Regions from separate parts of the Staphylococcus sp. FSL K6-0223 genome, predicted to be linked through region 2. Evidence: a T-box and tRNA genes for the amino acid it is inferred to sense, from the RefSeq annotation. Region 2 holds a T-box; the other holds one or more tRNA genes.
The links. A T-box is a leader RNA that pairs with one kind of tRNA and senses whether it is charged. The one in region 2 lies ahead of MHI13_RS11715 (valine--tRNA ligase), so its partner is inferred to be a tRNA-Val.
Positions count from the first base shown of each region.

Region 1 (7,130 bases), on a different contig from region 2:
TTGATCAGTTCCTTTTTGAGCAGCAATTTTCTTACCTGTGAAATCTTTCAAATCTTTATATTTATTTTTATCTGATTTTTTAACTAACATTACATTATTTGTCATCATATACGGCTCGGTAAAATCTACTTCCTTTTTTCTTTCCGGTGTTGTAGTCATACCAGATATAATGACATCAATTTTTCCAGTTTTTAATGCCCCTAATAAACTATCGAATTGCATATTAATAATTTTTAACTTCAAATGATTATCTTTGGCTATTTTCTTCGCTAGCTCAATATCGACACCTGCATAATCAGTTTTACCATTTTTTATTTTTTCAAATTCTAAAGGTGCATAATCAGCAGATAATCCAACACGAAGTTCACCACGTTGTTTAATCTTGTTCCAATTAGAATCTTCTTCAGCACTAGCAATTGGATTTATATATGTAATTGCAGAGCCTAAAAGTAGTGTAATGACTATAAGAATTTTAATAATTTTGTACATACTTTATGAGCCCTCCTAAATAAATATACATTATTATACATAATTACTTATAATAATGCAATTTAATTTTGAAGAAAGATAAAAAAATAAGCAATGTTTCAATAGATACTACCATGAAACATCGCTCTCATGCATATAATAATTTATTCTTTTGGTATTTCGAATTTATAGATTTCATCGCTATATGAATGAATAAATCTTTTGCATAAATGATGTATAATAAACGCACCAATAAATGGAACAACAAAATAACCAATTATCAATAAAATAATATTGAAAGACGTATCACCAGACATTCGATTAAGCGCATTAATCGGTCCAACTAGACCTGTATAACCAAAACCAGCTGACAATGGTGTCCCCTTAATATTTAAAAGATACGCTACTATACCACAAATAATCCCATTTAGTGTTAAGGGAATAGCAATAATTAAGTTCTTCAAATAGACAGGTATCATCATTTTAGCTGCACCAATTAATAGGACCAAATTGACACCGATTGAATTGACTCTTAGTGATCCAAATAAAAACGTTACACATGCTGCAACAATACCCATATTCGCAGCACCACTACCTAAACCAGTTAAACTTATAGCAGTAGCTATCGCTACGAGAGAAATAGGTGTAACCATCAATAAAGAAAATGTCACACATATAAGGATAGACATTAATAATGGGTTTAATTCTGTAAAACCATTAATGAGTCTACCAATAGATTTAGTAATGATTTGAACATATGGGAGTGTCATTAATCCTATCGCTCCACTAACTACGGGTACTAATACCGGTAGTATAATCATTTCAAATGAACCAAGTTTACCCTCAAGAAACATATAAATGGCACAAGCGATAACGACCACAATAATGACATTAATAATATCTCCTATCCCTTTTAAAGCTATGCCACCATTACTAAACTGTATAGCTCCAGAACCTAATATAGCAGAAGTTCCTATCATTGCAGCTCCTGCTCCTTTAAATTTAAATTGATGCGCCGCTAACACACCTATTATAAAAGCCATAAATGATTGAATAACAGTTACTAATTGGAATATAGTTTCTAATAAGTGATTTCCTTCTTTAAATAACTTGAGCAATTCACCTAATAATGCATTAGGTAATAGAGCAACAACTACCCCCGCCCCTACAGCATTTAATATATTATTAAAAAATGATTTTCCACTAAATTGAGATTGACTCATGATGTACCTCCAACAATTGCATTAGATTAATAGTATTATAGATAAGTATGATTAACAATAACTAAATTTAGAAAAAGTAAAAATTTAAGGGTGTTTTAGTATTTTTTTATTTTTCAGGTTAATATCTTCTTTAACACATTAAGTTCTGATAATCATATTCGTATTTATTATAGTATTAAAAAAAAGAGTGAAAACGTTGATTTAACAACATTCTCACTCTAAAAGTTCCTAAAAGAATATAAAATTATACCGGTGGTCGGGATCGAACCGACACTCCAAAAAGGAACGGGATTTTGAGTCCCGCGCGTCTGCCAATTCCGCCACACCGGCTCAATAGATAAATAAAAAACTTCCCTCTGGAAGCATATTATGGAGCGGAAGATAGGACTTACACCTATACCTCGTTCCGGGAAGGAACGTGTTCTAAAAGTTGAACTACTCCCGCTTAATATTAAATTATATGGAGCGGAAGATAGGATTTGCACCTATATCTCATTCCGGGAAGGAATGTGTTCTAAGAGTTGAACTACTCCCGCATATAAAAATTAATGGAGCGGAAGATAGGACTTACACCTATACCTCGTTCCGGGAAGGAACGTGTTCTAAGAGTTGAACTACTCCCGCATGATATAAATTAATGGAGCGGAAGATAGGACTTGCACCTATATCTCATTCCGGGAAGGAATGTGTTCTAAAAGTTGAACTACTCCCGCTTAATCCTGGAGGCGGCAACCGGATTTGAACCGGTGATAAAGGTTTTGCAGACCTCTGCCTTACCACTTGGCTATGCCGCCAATAACTGGGCTAGCTGGATTCGAACCAGCGCGTGACGGAGTCAAAGTCCGTTGCCTTACCGCTTGGCTATAGCCCATTAATAATAAGGGCGGTTGAAGGGAATCGAACCCTCGAATGTCGGAACCACAATCCGATGCGTTAACCACTTCGCCACAACCGCCATGGCAGGGGCAGTAGGAATCGAACCCACATCAAAGGTTTTGGAGACCTCTATTCTACCGTTGAACTATGCCCCTATTTAGATGGTGGAGGGGGGCAGATTCGAACTGCCGAACCCGAAGGAGCGGATTTACAGTCCGCCGCGTTTAGCCACTTCGCTACCCCTCCAAGAGATGGTGCCGGCCAGAGGACTTGAACCCCCAACCTACTGATTACAAGTCAGTTGCTCTACCAATTGAGCTAGGCCGGCGTGCTAAATGGTTCAGGACAGAGTCGAACTGCCGACACATGGAGCTTCAATCCATTGCTCTACCAACTGAGCTACTGAACCATAATAAATATATCGTAATGGCGGTCTCGACGGGAATCGAACCCGCGATCTCCTGCGTGACAGGCAGGCGTGTTAACCGCTACACTACGAGACCTATAAAGAAAATATTGCGGGAGGCGGATTTGAACCACCGACCTTCGGGTTATGAGCCCGACGAGCTACCGAACTGCTCCATCCCGCGATAATAATAATGGCGGAGGAAGAGGGATTCGAACCCCCGCGGCCCGTTAAGGCCCTGTCGGTTTTCAAGACCGATCCCTTCAGCCGGACTTGGGTATTCCTCCATTATTTATAGGTAAATCGCTATTAAATTAATTAAAAATGGCGGTCCCGACGGGAATCGAACCCGCGATCTCCTGCGTGACAGGCAGGCGTGTTAACCGCTACACTACGGGACCATTTATAAAACGGAGGAAGAGGGATTCGAACCCCCGCGAGCCGTTAAGCTCCTGTCGGTTTTCAAGACCGATCCCTTCAGCCGGACTTGGGTATTCCTCCAAAATTATATGGACCTTGCAGGACTCGAACCTGCGACCGAACGGTTATGAGCCGTTAGCTCTAACCAACTGAGCTAAAGGTCCTAAATATAATTCTACAACTAATAAGTAGTGGCGGTGGAGGGGATCGAACCCCCGACCTCACGGGTATGAACCGTACGCTCTAGCCAGCTGAGCTACACCGCCGTTATGTAGTTTGTAAATTAATAATGGTGGAGACTAGCGGGATCGAACCGCTGACCTCCTGCGTGCAAAGCAGGCGCTCTCCCAGCTGAGCTAAGCCCCCAAAATTAATATGTACTATCGGGAAGACAGGATTCGAACCTACGACCCCTTGGTCCCAAACCAAGTGCTCTACCAAGCTGAGCTACTTCCCGTAGAATAAGCGCGCCCGATAGGAGTCGAACCCATAACCTTTTGATCCGTAGTCAAACGCTCTATCCAGTTGAGCTACGGGCGCATACAATATAAAAGATGGTGCCGAGGACCGGAATCGAACCGGTACGGTGATCTCTCACCGCAGGATTTTAAGTCCTGTGCGTCTGCCAGTTCCGCCACCCCGGCACAGTTATAATGGAGCGGAAGACGGGATTCGAACCCGCGACCCCCACCTTGGCAAGGTGGTGTTCTACCACTGAACTACTTCCGCATATGCGGGTGAAGGGAGTCGAACCCCCACGCCGTGAAGGCGCTAGATCCTAAGTCTAGTGCGTCTGCCAATTCCGCCACACCCGCGTATCTAATGGTGAGCCATAGAGGATTCGAACCTCTGACCCTCTGATTAAAAGTCAGATGCTCTACCAACTGAGCTAATGGCTCTATAGATGGTGCCGGCCAGAGGACTTGAACCCCCAACCTACTGATTACAAGTCAGTTGCTCTACCAATTGAGCTAGGCCGGCAAATTTAATTGTTATAAATGGTGGAGAATGACGGGTTCGAACCGCCGACCCTCTGCTTGTAAGGCAGATGCTCTCCCAGCTGAGCTAATTCTCCAAGTATATATTGCCTGGCAACGTCCTACTCTAGCGGGACGTAAGCCCGACTACCATCGGCGCTAAGGAGCTTAACTTCTGTGTTCGGCATGGGAACAGGTGTGACCTCCTTGCCATTGTCACCAGACAAATGAATGTGTTATACATTCAAAACTAGATAGTAAGTAATGATTTTGCGTCGCAAAACATTTTAATATTGATTAAGTCTTCGATCGATTAGTATTCGTCAGCTCCACGTGTCGCCACGCTTCCACCTCGAACCTATTAACCTCGTCATCTTCGAGGGATCTTATAACCGAAGTTGGGAAATCTCATCTTGAGGGGGGCTTCATGCTTAGATGCTTTCAGCACTTATCCCGTCCATACATAGCTACCCAGCTATGCCGTTGGCACGACAACTGGTACACCAGAGGTATGTCCATCCCGGTCCTCTCGTACTAAGGACAGCTCCTCTCAAATTTCCTACGCCCACGACGGATAGGGACCGAACTGTCTCACGACGTTCTGAACCCAGCTCGCGTACCGCTTTAATGGGCGAACAGCCCAACCCTTGGGACCGACTACAGCCCCAGGATGCGATGAGCCGACATCGAGGTGCCAAACCTCCCCGTCGATGTGAACTCTTGGGGGAGATAAGCCTGTTATCCCCGGGGTAGCTTTTATCCGTTGAGCGATGGCCCTTCCATGCGGAACCACCGGATCACTAAGTCCGTCTTTCGACCCTGCTCGACTTGTAGGTCTCGCAGTCAAGCTCCCTTATGCCTTTACACTCTATGAATGATTTCCAACCATTCTGAGGGAACCTTTGAGCGCCTCCGTTACCTTTTAGGAGGCGACCGCCCCAGTCAAACTGCCCGCCTGACACTGTCTCCCACCACGATAAGTGGTGCGGGTTAGAAAGCCAACACAGCTAGGGTAGTATCCCACCAACGCCTCCACGTAAGCTAGCGCTCACGTTTCAAAGGCTCCTACCTATCCTGTACAAGCTGTGCCGAATTTCAATATCAGGCTACAGTAAAGCTCCACGGGGTCTTTCCGTCCTGTCGCGGGTAACCTGCATCTTCACAGGTACTATGATTTCACCGAGTCTCTCGTTGAGACAGTGCCCAAATCGTTACGCCTTTCGTGCGGGTCGGAACTTACCCGACAAGGAATTTCGCTACCTTAGGACCGTTATAGTTACGGCCGCCGTTTACTGGGGCTTCGATTCGTAGCTTCGCAGAAGCTAACCACTCCTCTTAACCTTCCAGCACCGGGCAGGCGTCAGCCCCTATACATCACCTTACGGTTTAGCAGAGACCTGTGTTTTTGATAAACAGTCGCTTGGGCCTATTCACTGCGGCTCTTCTGGGCTTGCACCCTAAAGAGCACCCCTTCTCCCGAAGTTACGGGGTCATTTTGCCGAGTTCCTTAACGAGAGTTCGCTCGCTCACCTTAGAATTCTCATCTTGACTACCTGTGTCGGTTTGCGGTACGGGCACCTGTTATCTATCTAGAGGCTTTTCTCGGCAGTGTGAAATCAACGACTCGAGGAAACAATTTCCTCTCCCCATCACAGCTCAGCCTAACGAGTGCCGGATTTGCCTAACACTCAGCCTTACTGCTTGGACGTGCACTCCAACAGCACGCTTCGCCTATCCTACTGCGTCCCCCCATCGATTAAAACGATATTAGGTGGTACAGGAATATCAACCTGTTATCCATCGCCTACGCCTGTCGGCCTCAGCTTAGGACCCGACTAACCCAGAGCGGACGAGCCTTCCTCTGGAAACCTTAGTCAATCGGTGGACGGGATTCTCACCCGTCTTTCGCTACTCACACCGGCATTCTCACTTCTAAGCGCTCCACATGTCCTTGCGATCATGCTTCAACGCCCTTAGAACGCTCTCCTACCATTGTCCAAAGGACAATCCACAGCTTCGGTAATATGTTTAGCCCCGGTACATTTTCGGCGCAGTGTCACTCGACTAGTGAGCTATTACGCACTCTTTAAATGATGGCTGCTTCTAAGCCAACATCCTAGTTGTCTGGGCAACGCCACATCCTTTTCCACTTAACATATATTTTGGGACCTTAGCTGGTGGTCTGGGCTGTTTCCCTTTCGAACACGGACCTTATCACCCATGTTCTGACTCCCAAGTTAAATTAATTGGCATTCGGAGTTTGTCTGAATTCGGTAACCCGAGAGGGGCCCCTCGTCCAAACAGTGCTCTACCTCCAATAATCATCACTTGAGGCTAGCCCTAAAGCTATTTCGGAGAGAACCAGCTATCTCCAAGTTCGATTGGAATTTCTCCGCTACCCTCAGTTCATCCGCTCACTTTTCAACGTAAGTCGGTTCGGTCCTCCATTCAGTGTTACCTGAACTTCAACCTGACCAAGGGTAGATCACCTGGTTTCGGGTCTACGACCAAATACTCAACGCCCTATTCAGACTCGCTTTCGCTACGGCTCCACATTCGCTGCTTAACCTTGCATCAGATCGTAACTCGCCGGTTCATTCTACAAAAGGCACGCCATCACCCATAAACGGGCTCTGACTACTTGTAAGCACACGGTTTCAAGTTCTCTTTCACTCCCCTTCCGGGGTACTTTTCACCTTTCCCTCACGGTACTGGTTCACTATCGGTCACTAGAGAGTATTTAGCCTTAGGAGATGGTCC
Region 1 is NZ_JBBOYX010000003.1:28,913-36,042, forward strand. It holds gene MHI13_RS17225 (ABC transporter substrate-binding protein/permease) at 1-489, opposite strand, end outside; gene MHI13_RS17230 (PTS transporter subunit IIC) at 633-1,691, opposite strand; tRNA gene MHI13_RS17235 (tRNA-Leu) at 1,939-2,021, opposite strand; tRNA gene MHI13_RS17240 (tRNA-Gly) at 2,062-2,136, opposite strand; tRNA gene MHI13_RS17245 (tRNA-Gly) at 2,153-2,227, opposite strand; tRNA gene MHI13_RS17250 (tRNA-Gly) at 2,241-2,315, opposite strand; tRNA gene MHI13_RS17255 (tRNA-Gly) at 2,330-2,404, opposite strand; tRNA gene MHI13_RS17260 (tRNA-Cys) at 2,412-2,485, opposite strand; tRNA gene MHI13_RS17265 (tRNA-Gln) at 2,491-2,562, opposite strand; tRNA gene MHI13_RS17270 (tRNA-His) at 2,574-2,646, opposite strand; tRNA gene MHI13_RS17275 (tRNA-Trp) at 2,649-2,722, opposite strand; tRNA gene MHI13_RS17280 (tRNA-Tyr) at 2,730-2,813, opposite strand; tRNA gene MHI13_RS17285 (tRNA-Thr) at 2,820-2,895, opposite strand; tRNA gene MHI13_RS17290 (tRNA-Phe) at 2,904-2,976, opposite strand; tRNA gene MHI13_RS17295 (tRNA-Asp) at 2,995-3,070, opposite strand; tRNA gene MHI13_RS17300 (tRNA-Met) at 3,084-3,157, opposite strand; tRNA gene MHI13_RS17305 (tRNA-Ser) at 3,168-3,260, opposite strand; tRNA gene MHI13_RS17310 (tRNA-Asp) at 3,299-3,374, opposite strand; tRNA gene MHI13_RS17315 (tRNA-Ser) at 3,385-3,474, opposite strand; tRNA gene MHI13_RS17320 (tRNA-Ile) at 3,484-3,557, opposite strand; tRNA gene MHI13_RS17325 (tRNA-Met) at 3,586-3,659, opposite strand; tRNA gene MHI13_RS17330 (tRNA-Ala) at 3,684-3,759, opposite strand; tRNA gene MHI13_RS17335 (tRNA-Pro) at 3,777-3,850, opposite strand; tRNA gene MHI13_RS17340 (tRNA-Arg) at 3,860-3,933, opposite strand; tRNA gene MHI13_RS17345 (tRNA-Leu) at 3,949-4,037, opposite strand; tRNA gene MHI13_RS17350 (tRNA-Gly) at 4,048-4,122, opposite strand; tRNA gene MHI13_RS17355 (tRNA-Leu) at 4,126-4,208, opposite strand; tRNA gene MHI13_RS17360 (tRNA-Lys) at 4,217-4,292, opposite strand; tRNA gene MHI13_RS17365 (tRNA-Thr) at 4,299-4,374, opposite strand; tRNA gene MHI13_RS17370 (tRNA-Val) at 4,393-4,468, opposite strand; rRNA gene rrf (5S ribosomal RNA) at 4,480-4,594, opposite strand; rRNA gene MHI13_RS17380 (23S ribosomal RNA) at 4,664-7,130, opposite strand, start outside.
Region 1: it has a tRNA-Val gene. The T-box ahead of MHI13_RS11715 (valine--tRNA ligase) is inferred to sense a tRNA for this amino acid. The anticodon was not compared.

Region 2 (7,130 bases):
TGAAATGATTGTTACTTCTCTATCTAACTCAATTGGTTTAGCGTTTTGTTCTAAAGCATAGTCTCTCACATACTTAAGAGCTTCATCGTTTTTCACAGCATAGATAACTGGTGTATATGGTTTAATTATTGCTGATTTATCTTTTGCTATATCTAGATAAGTTGACCCAAGAATATCAGTATGATCCAATCCAATACTAGTTAAAATTGATAAAATTGGTTTAAATACATTTGTTGAATCGTGTTTAATTCCTAAACCAGCTTCTATGATAACGAAATCAACTGGATGGATTTCACCGAAGTAAAGGAACATCATAGTAGTAATAATTTCGAACTCTGTTGCTCCACCAAGTTCTGTTTCATTTTCTAAAGCTTCACTAACTGGCTTAACACGCTCAACTAAATCTACAATTTCATCATTAGTAATTGGTGTGCCATTTAAACTAATGCGTTCATTAAAACTTTCTATAAACGGAGATGTAAAGGTTCCGACATCATAACCATTTTCAACCAAAGCAGTTCTTAGATATGCTACCGTAGACCCTTTACCATTGGTGCCGCCAACATGTATACCTCTAATTTTATCTTGAGGATTATTAAATTGTTCTAACATCCATTCCATACGTTTGACACCTGGTTTAATACCAAATTTCGATCTTTCATGTATCCAATACAAGCTGTCTAGGTAATTCATGATCATACTCCTATGCTTTTAATTGTTCAATTCGTGATTTAACACCATTATACTTCTCTTGATAATGTTGTTGTTTTTCTTTTTCTTCATTAATTATTTTCTCAGGTGCTTTATTTACAAAGTTTTCGTTTGATAATTTTTTGTCTACTCTATCTAATTCACTTTGAAGTTTATCTAGTTCTTTTTCTAAGCGAGCGATTTCTTTATCCATATCAATAAGTCCTTCAAGCGGTAACACAACTTTACCCGCTACAACTACTGATGTCATAGCTTTTTCAGGAATTTCAACTTCTGTATCAATAGTGAGTTCGCTTGGGTTACAGAATTTGTGTAAATAACTCGCATTATCTTTCAATGTTTGCTTAACGTTATCATCTTTAGTTTGAATTAAAATTGGTATTGATTTAGAAAGTGGCGTATTCACTTCAACTCTTGATTGACGAACAGATTTAATGATTTCAACAAGTTGCTGCATTGTTTGCTTACTTTCGTCAAACATATATTCAGAGTTAACAGTTGGCCAATCTGCGTTAACTATAGTTTCACCTTCATGAGGTAAACTTTGCCAGATTGTTTCTGTAACAAAAGGCATAAATGGATGTAACATCTTCATAATTTTATCAAGAACATAACTTAACACTGAACGTGTAGTTTGTTTCTGAGCTTCATCATCACCATTCATTGGTATCTTACTCATTTCAATATACCAATCACAGAATTCGTCCCAAATAAAGTTATAAAGCGCACGCCCTACTTCACCAAACTCATATTTGTCACTTAAATCTGTTACGGTTTTAATTGTTTCATTTAGGCGAGTTAAAATCCATTTATCAGCCAGCGATAAGTTTCCAGATAAATCGATATCTTCTACTTTAAACTCTTCACCAATATTCATTAAACTAAAGCGCGCAGCGTTCCAAATTTTGTTTATAAAATTCCATACAGATTCAACTTTTTCAGTCGAATAGCGTAAGTCATGACCTGGTGATGAACCAGTAGCTAAGAAGTATCTCAAGCTATCTGCACCATATTCATCAATTACATCCATAGGGTCTACACCATTACCTAATGACTTACTCATTTTACGTCCATCTTCAGCTCTTACTAAACCGTGTAGTAAAACATCATTAAATGGTCTTCTATCTGTGAATTCTAATCCTTGGAATATCATTCTTGCTACCCAGAAGAAAATAATGTCATAACCAGTAACTAAAGCATTCGTTGGATAATAACGTTTAAAGTCTTCAGATTCAGTATCTGGCCAACCTAAAGTAGAAAATGGCCATAAAGCACTTGAGAACCAAGTATCTAATACATCAGCATCTTGCTCCCAATTGTCAATGTCATTTGGTGCTTCTTCCCCTACGTAGATTTCACCAGTTTCTTTATGATACCAAGCAGGAATCTGATGTCCCCACCATAATTGACGAGAAATAGTCCAATCTCTTATTTCTTCCATCCAACGATTAAATGTGTTTTCGAAACGACCTGGGAAGAAATCAATTCTGTCGTCTGTTTTTTGATTATCTAGTGCTCTTTGAGCTAAAGGTTTCATTTTAACAAACCATTGTGTTGATAAATAAGGTTCGACGATTGCACCTGTTCTTTCTGAGTGACCTACAGAATGCGTATGCTCTTCGATTTTAATAACTAAATCTTGATCTTTTAAATCTTGAACAAGTTGTTTACGACATTCGAAACGATCCATACCTTCATATTTACCAGATCTCTCATTCATTTTACCGTATTCATCCATTACGATGATATTTTCTAAATCATGTCTTTGCCCAATTTCAAAGTCGTTTGGATCATGCGCAGGTGTGACTTTCATTGCACCTGAACCAAATTCTATATCAACATATTCATCAGCTAAGATAGGCAATTCTCTACCAACAATTGGTAAAATTACTTTTTTACCAATAACATCTTTATAACGTTCATCGTTAGGGTTAACAACAATCGCTGTATCACCTAACATTGTCTCGGGACGGGTAGTCGCAATTTCAATATAACCTTCACCGTCTGCGTAAGGATATTTAAAGTGATAAAATGCACCTTGCACATCTTCATGAATAACTTCAATGTCAGATAAAGCCGTTCTAGCTTGAGGATCCCAGTTAATAATTCTTTCGCCTCTATAAATTATATCCTTGTTATATAAATCAACAAATACTTTTCTAACAGCTTTACTTAGACCGTCATCAAGAGTAAAACGCTCTCTACTATAATCCAATCCTAAGCCTAGTTTAGCCCATTGTTGTCTAATAAATGAAGCGTATTCCTCTTTCCAATCCCAAGCTTGTTCTAGAAATTTTTCTCGACCTAATTCATGTCTTGAAATACCTTGTTCATTTAATTTTGCTTCTACTTTCGCTTGTGTAGCTATCCCAGCATGATCCATACCTGGAAGATACAAAGTATCGTATCCTTGCATTCTCTTCATACGAGTAATTATATCTTGTAACGTTGTGTCCCACGCATGTCCTAAATGTAATTTTCCCGTCACATTTGGCGGCGGAATAACAATAGTATATGTATCTTTCGATTTATCTTCTGATGGTTTAAAATAACCATTTTTTACCCATTCTTCATAACGACCAGCTTCTACTTCTCTTGGGTCGTATTTCGGTTTCATTTCCATGTAAAAACCTCCTAATAAAATAAAAAAACATCCACCCTAAAAATAGGACGGATGTTCCGTGGTACCACCTATATTCAAGAAAAATAAAGCCTTTTAACATAAACATACTTTATTCTTCGAGCACTTAAGTATAAGATTAACGCTCTCACACGCTTTCACCTACTGAATATTTGTTCAGTGAAAGTTTCATTTTGGGCTACCTTCAATTAAAATCATCTACATATTCACACCAAACATATGCTCTCTTTGAAATGATTAGAATTTACTCTTCCCTATCATTATATTCATTTACTTATTTATAGTATAATGGATACATCAATAAGTCAATGTATTGGAGGTAAAATTTATGAATGAGTGCGCCTTTGGTACTAAAGATGAAACTTATTTAGAATATCATGATAATTTTTGGGGTCAACCTTTATATGATAGTAAAGAACTTTTTAAGTTAATCGCCTTAGAATCCCAACATGCCGGTTTATCATGGCTTACTATCTTAAAGAAAAAAGAATCCTATGAAGAAGCATTCTATAACTTCGAACCAAAAAAGGTTGCCAAAATGTCTGATAAAGATATTGATCGCCTAATGGAATTTCCTAATATAGTTCATAATAGAAAAAAGTTAGAAGCTATTGTTAGCCAAGCACGAGGTTACTTACAAATTGAAAAAGATTATAAAAGTTTTAGTGATTTTCTTTGGTCATATGTTAATCATCAACCTATTAATATGGGTTATAAAAAACCCAGAGATCGTAAAACAGTAGATGATAGAGCTACACAACTTTCTAAAGATTTAAAAAAATATGGTTTTAAATTTTTAGGTCCTGTCACTGTATTTTCATTTCTTGAGGCTGCAGGAATATACGATTCACATCTTGAAGGATGCCCTGTTAAACCGAGTCATTCTTAGATAGAAATAAACGCATTTCCTATTAACTTAGGAAATGCGTTTTATTATTTATTTAACGAGATTTCGCTCTAAATTTTAGAAAGTAATTAATCACAGGTGCAACTAAGAAAAGAATGAAGAAAATTCTAAAGATGTGATAACTTGAAATCATTGCTACATCAGCACCAGTAGCTATAGCTACTAAAACTATTTGACTCATACCTCCTGGGGCTGCACCTAAGAATAATTCATTAATTGAATTATGCGTGAAAAGATGAATGATAACCACCATTATAAAAGCCGAAATAATTAACATTATATTCTGAAAAGCTATTGCTACTGCGATACGACCTTTTAAATCATTAAGTAGATGAGCAATTTGAAGGCCTATACGTATCATATAAATCACTTGCGCAGATGCGAGTAACCAATTATCTAAAGTGAAATTTAAATTTGTAGTCATATTCCAAACAATTAAGACAAATATAGGAGCTAACAATTGTTTAGTAGGAAAGTTAATTTTCGCCATCAAGAAATAAACTATTGCTACAGCTAAAAATATTATGATTATTTGCCAAAAATCAAGAGCATGTGTCAATGCTGGAGCTTTGCTTACATGTTCCCCAGTGGTATTATGGGAATCTTGGAAAAAATATGATATCAACGGAACTAATATAACCACAAATATTATACGAGATGTTTGAGTTAAACTTACAACTAAAATATTAGCTTTCTTATCTTCCTCAGCCATAATTAACATTTGGCTTAATGCACCTGGAATTACACTTAAAATAGCTGTTTCCGAATTAACTTGAGCTATTTTCTTAAAGAAATAAGCTATTAATAATGCTAAGACTAATAAAAGTACAGTTACTATGATGATTGTTAACCAATCATTTTTTATATCACCGATCACTGTTTTCGTAAAAGTAGAACCAATTTGTACGCCAAGAAATATTAAACCGATTTGACTTAACCAAAAAGGCCACTTGATCTCCAATTTAAATGCTTTCACACAAATAACCGCTGCAATAATTGGTCCAAACATGAAAGGCAACAGTATGTGAGAAATCTTTAATATTAAACTTATTATTATAGCTAATGCTAAGACAATAAAGTTATTTCTCTGTATATTATTCATCTTATCTCACTACTTTCATAAAAGAACATTAACAAAACTTAGACTGGGATAATAGCTATCACCCCAGTCATTTATCTTTTTTATTTAGTTCAATTTATCATACAATACGGCCTAGTGCGTTATCAAATGCTTGAATTGTTTTTTCAATATCCTCTTTAGTATGAGCCATTGAAAGGAAAGTACCCTCGAATTGAGATGGTGGTAAGAATACACCTTCTTTTGCCATTTCTCTATACATATTACTAAATAGTTCTAAATCACTTTTATTTGCTTCATCAAAATTAGTAACAGGACCCTCATTTAAGAAGTATCCTATCATTGAGCCTGCTCTATTTACAGTGATAGGTACATTATGTTTAGCGAACACATCTTTTAGACCTTTTTCAAGAATGTCCCCTAATTCATTAAAATATTCATAAGACTCAGGAGTTAGCTGACTTAATGTTTCATACCCACTCGTCATTGCTAAAGGATTTCCTGATAGAGTTCCAGCTTGATAAATATTTCCTACTGGAGCTATTTGATCCATGATTTCTTTTTTACCACCAAATGCACCAACTGGTAATCCGCCACCAATAACTTTTCCTAAACAAGTTAAGTCTGGAGTAACACCAAAGTAACCTTGAGCACAATTATATCCTACGCGGAAACCAGTCATTACTTCATCAAAAATAAGTAAAGAACCATATTCATTTGTAATGTCACGTAAACCTTGTAAGAATCCTTCTAAAGGCGGAACTACACCCATATTACCTGCTACTGGTTCAACAATTACACCAGCGATATCGTCACCATATTTTTCAAAAGCTAATTTTAATGATTCTAAATCATTATAAGGAACTGTTATTGTGTTTTTAGCAATTCCCTCTGGTACACCAGGAGAGTCAGGTAATCCTAATGTAGCTACGCCAGAACCAGCTTTAATTAATAAAGAATCACTATGACCATGATAGCAACCTTCAAACTTAATTATCTTACTACGACCTGTATACCCTCTAGCTAAACGTAGAGTATCAAGTGTAGCTTCAGTACCTGAAGACACCATTCTTACTTTTTCTATTGATGGCACTCTGTCAATCACGAGTTCTGCTAGTTTATTTTCTTGTAACGTTGAAGCACCAAAGCTTGTACCGTTATCAACTGCCTCATGAAGCTTTTCTATCACACGTTTATTTTTATGTCCTAAAATTAGTGGTCCCCAACTTAGTACATAATCAATGTATTCATTGCCATCTATATCATATATTTTAGAACCGTCTGCATGATCCATAAAAATAGCAGGTGTATCTACCGATTTAAATGCTCTGACAGGGCTATTAACACCTCCAGGCATTAAGTTTTCAGCTGTTTCCATAGCTTTTATAGATTTTTCATAACCCATAAATAAAATCCTCCTTAGTAGTGATTCATTACTTATCTAAATAGCGACAAATATCCTTAGCAAAGTAAGTGATGATTAAATCCGCACCAGCACGTTTCATAGAAATCATTTGTTCCATCACAATTTTTTCTTCATCAATCCAACCATTGAGGGCCGCAGCTTTAGTCATGCTATATTCACCACTGACATTGTATGCAACAACAGGAACATTAGTATTATTTTTTACGTCTCTAACAATATCTAAGTAACTTAAAGCTGGCTTAACAATCATCATATCGCAACCTTCTTTAAGATCGCTTTCTAATTCTCTTAATGCTTCTAAACGATTTGCTGGATCCATTTGATAAGTTTTTCTGTCACCGAAAGATGGAGCTGAATCTGCTGCATC
Region 2 is NZ_JBBOYX010000002.1:142,431-149,560, reverse strand. It holds gene MHI13_RS11720 (bifunctional folylpolyglutamate synthase/dihydrofolate synthase) at 1-693, opposite strand, end outside; gene MHI13_RS11715 (valine--tRNA ligase) at 704-3,334, opposite strand; T-box leader at 3,375-3,622, opposite strand; gene MHI13_RS11710 (DNA-3-methyladenine glycosylase I) at 3,681-4,241, shown strand; gene MHI13_RS11705 (AbrB family transcriptional regulator) at 4,294-5,361, opposite strand; gene hemL (glutamate-1-semialdehyde 2,1-aminomutase) at 5,459-6,742, opposite strand; gene hemB (porphobilinogen synthase) at 6,771-7,130, opposite strand, start outside.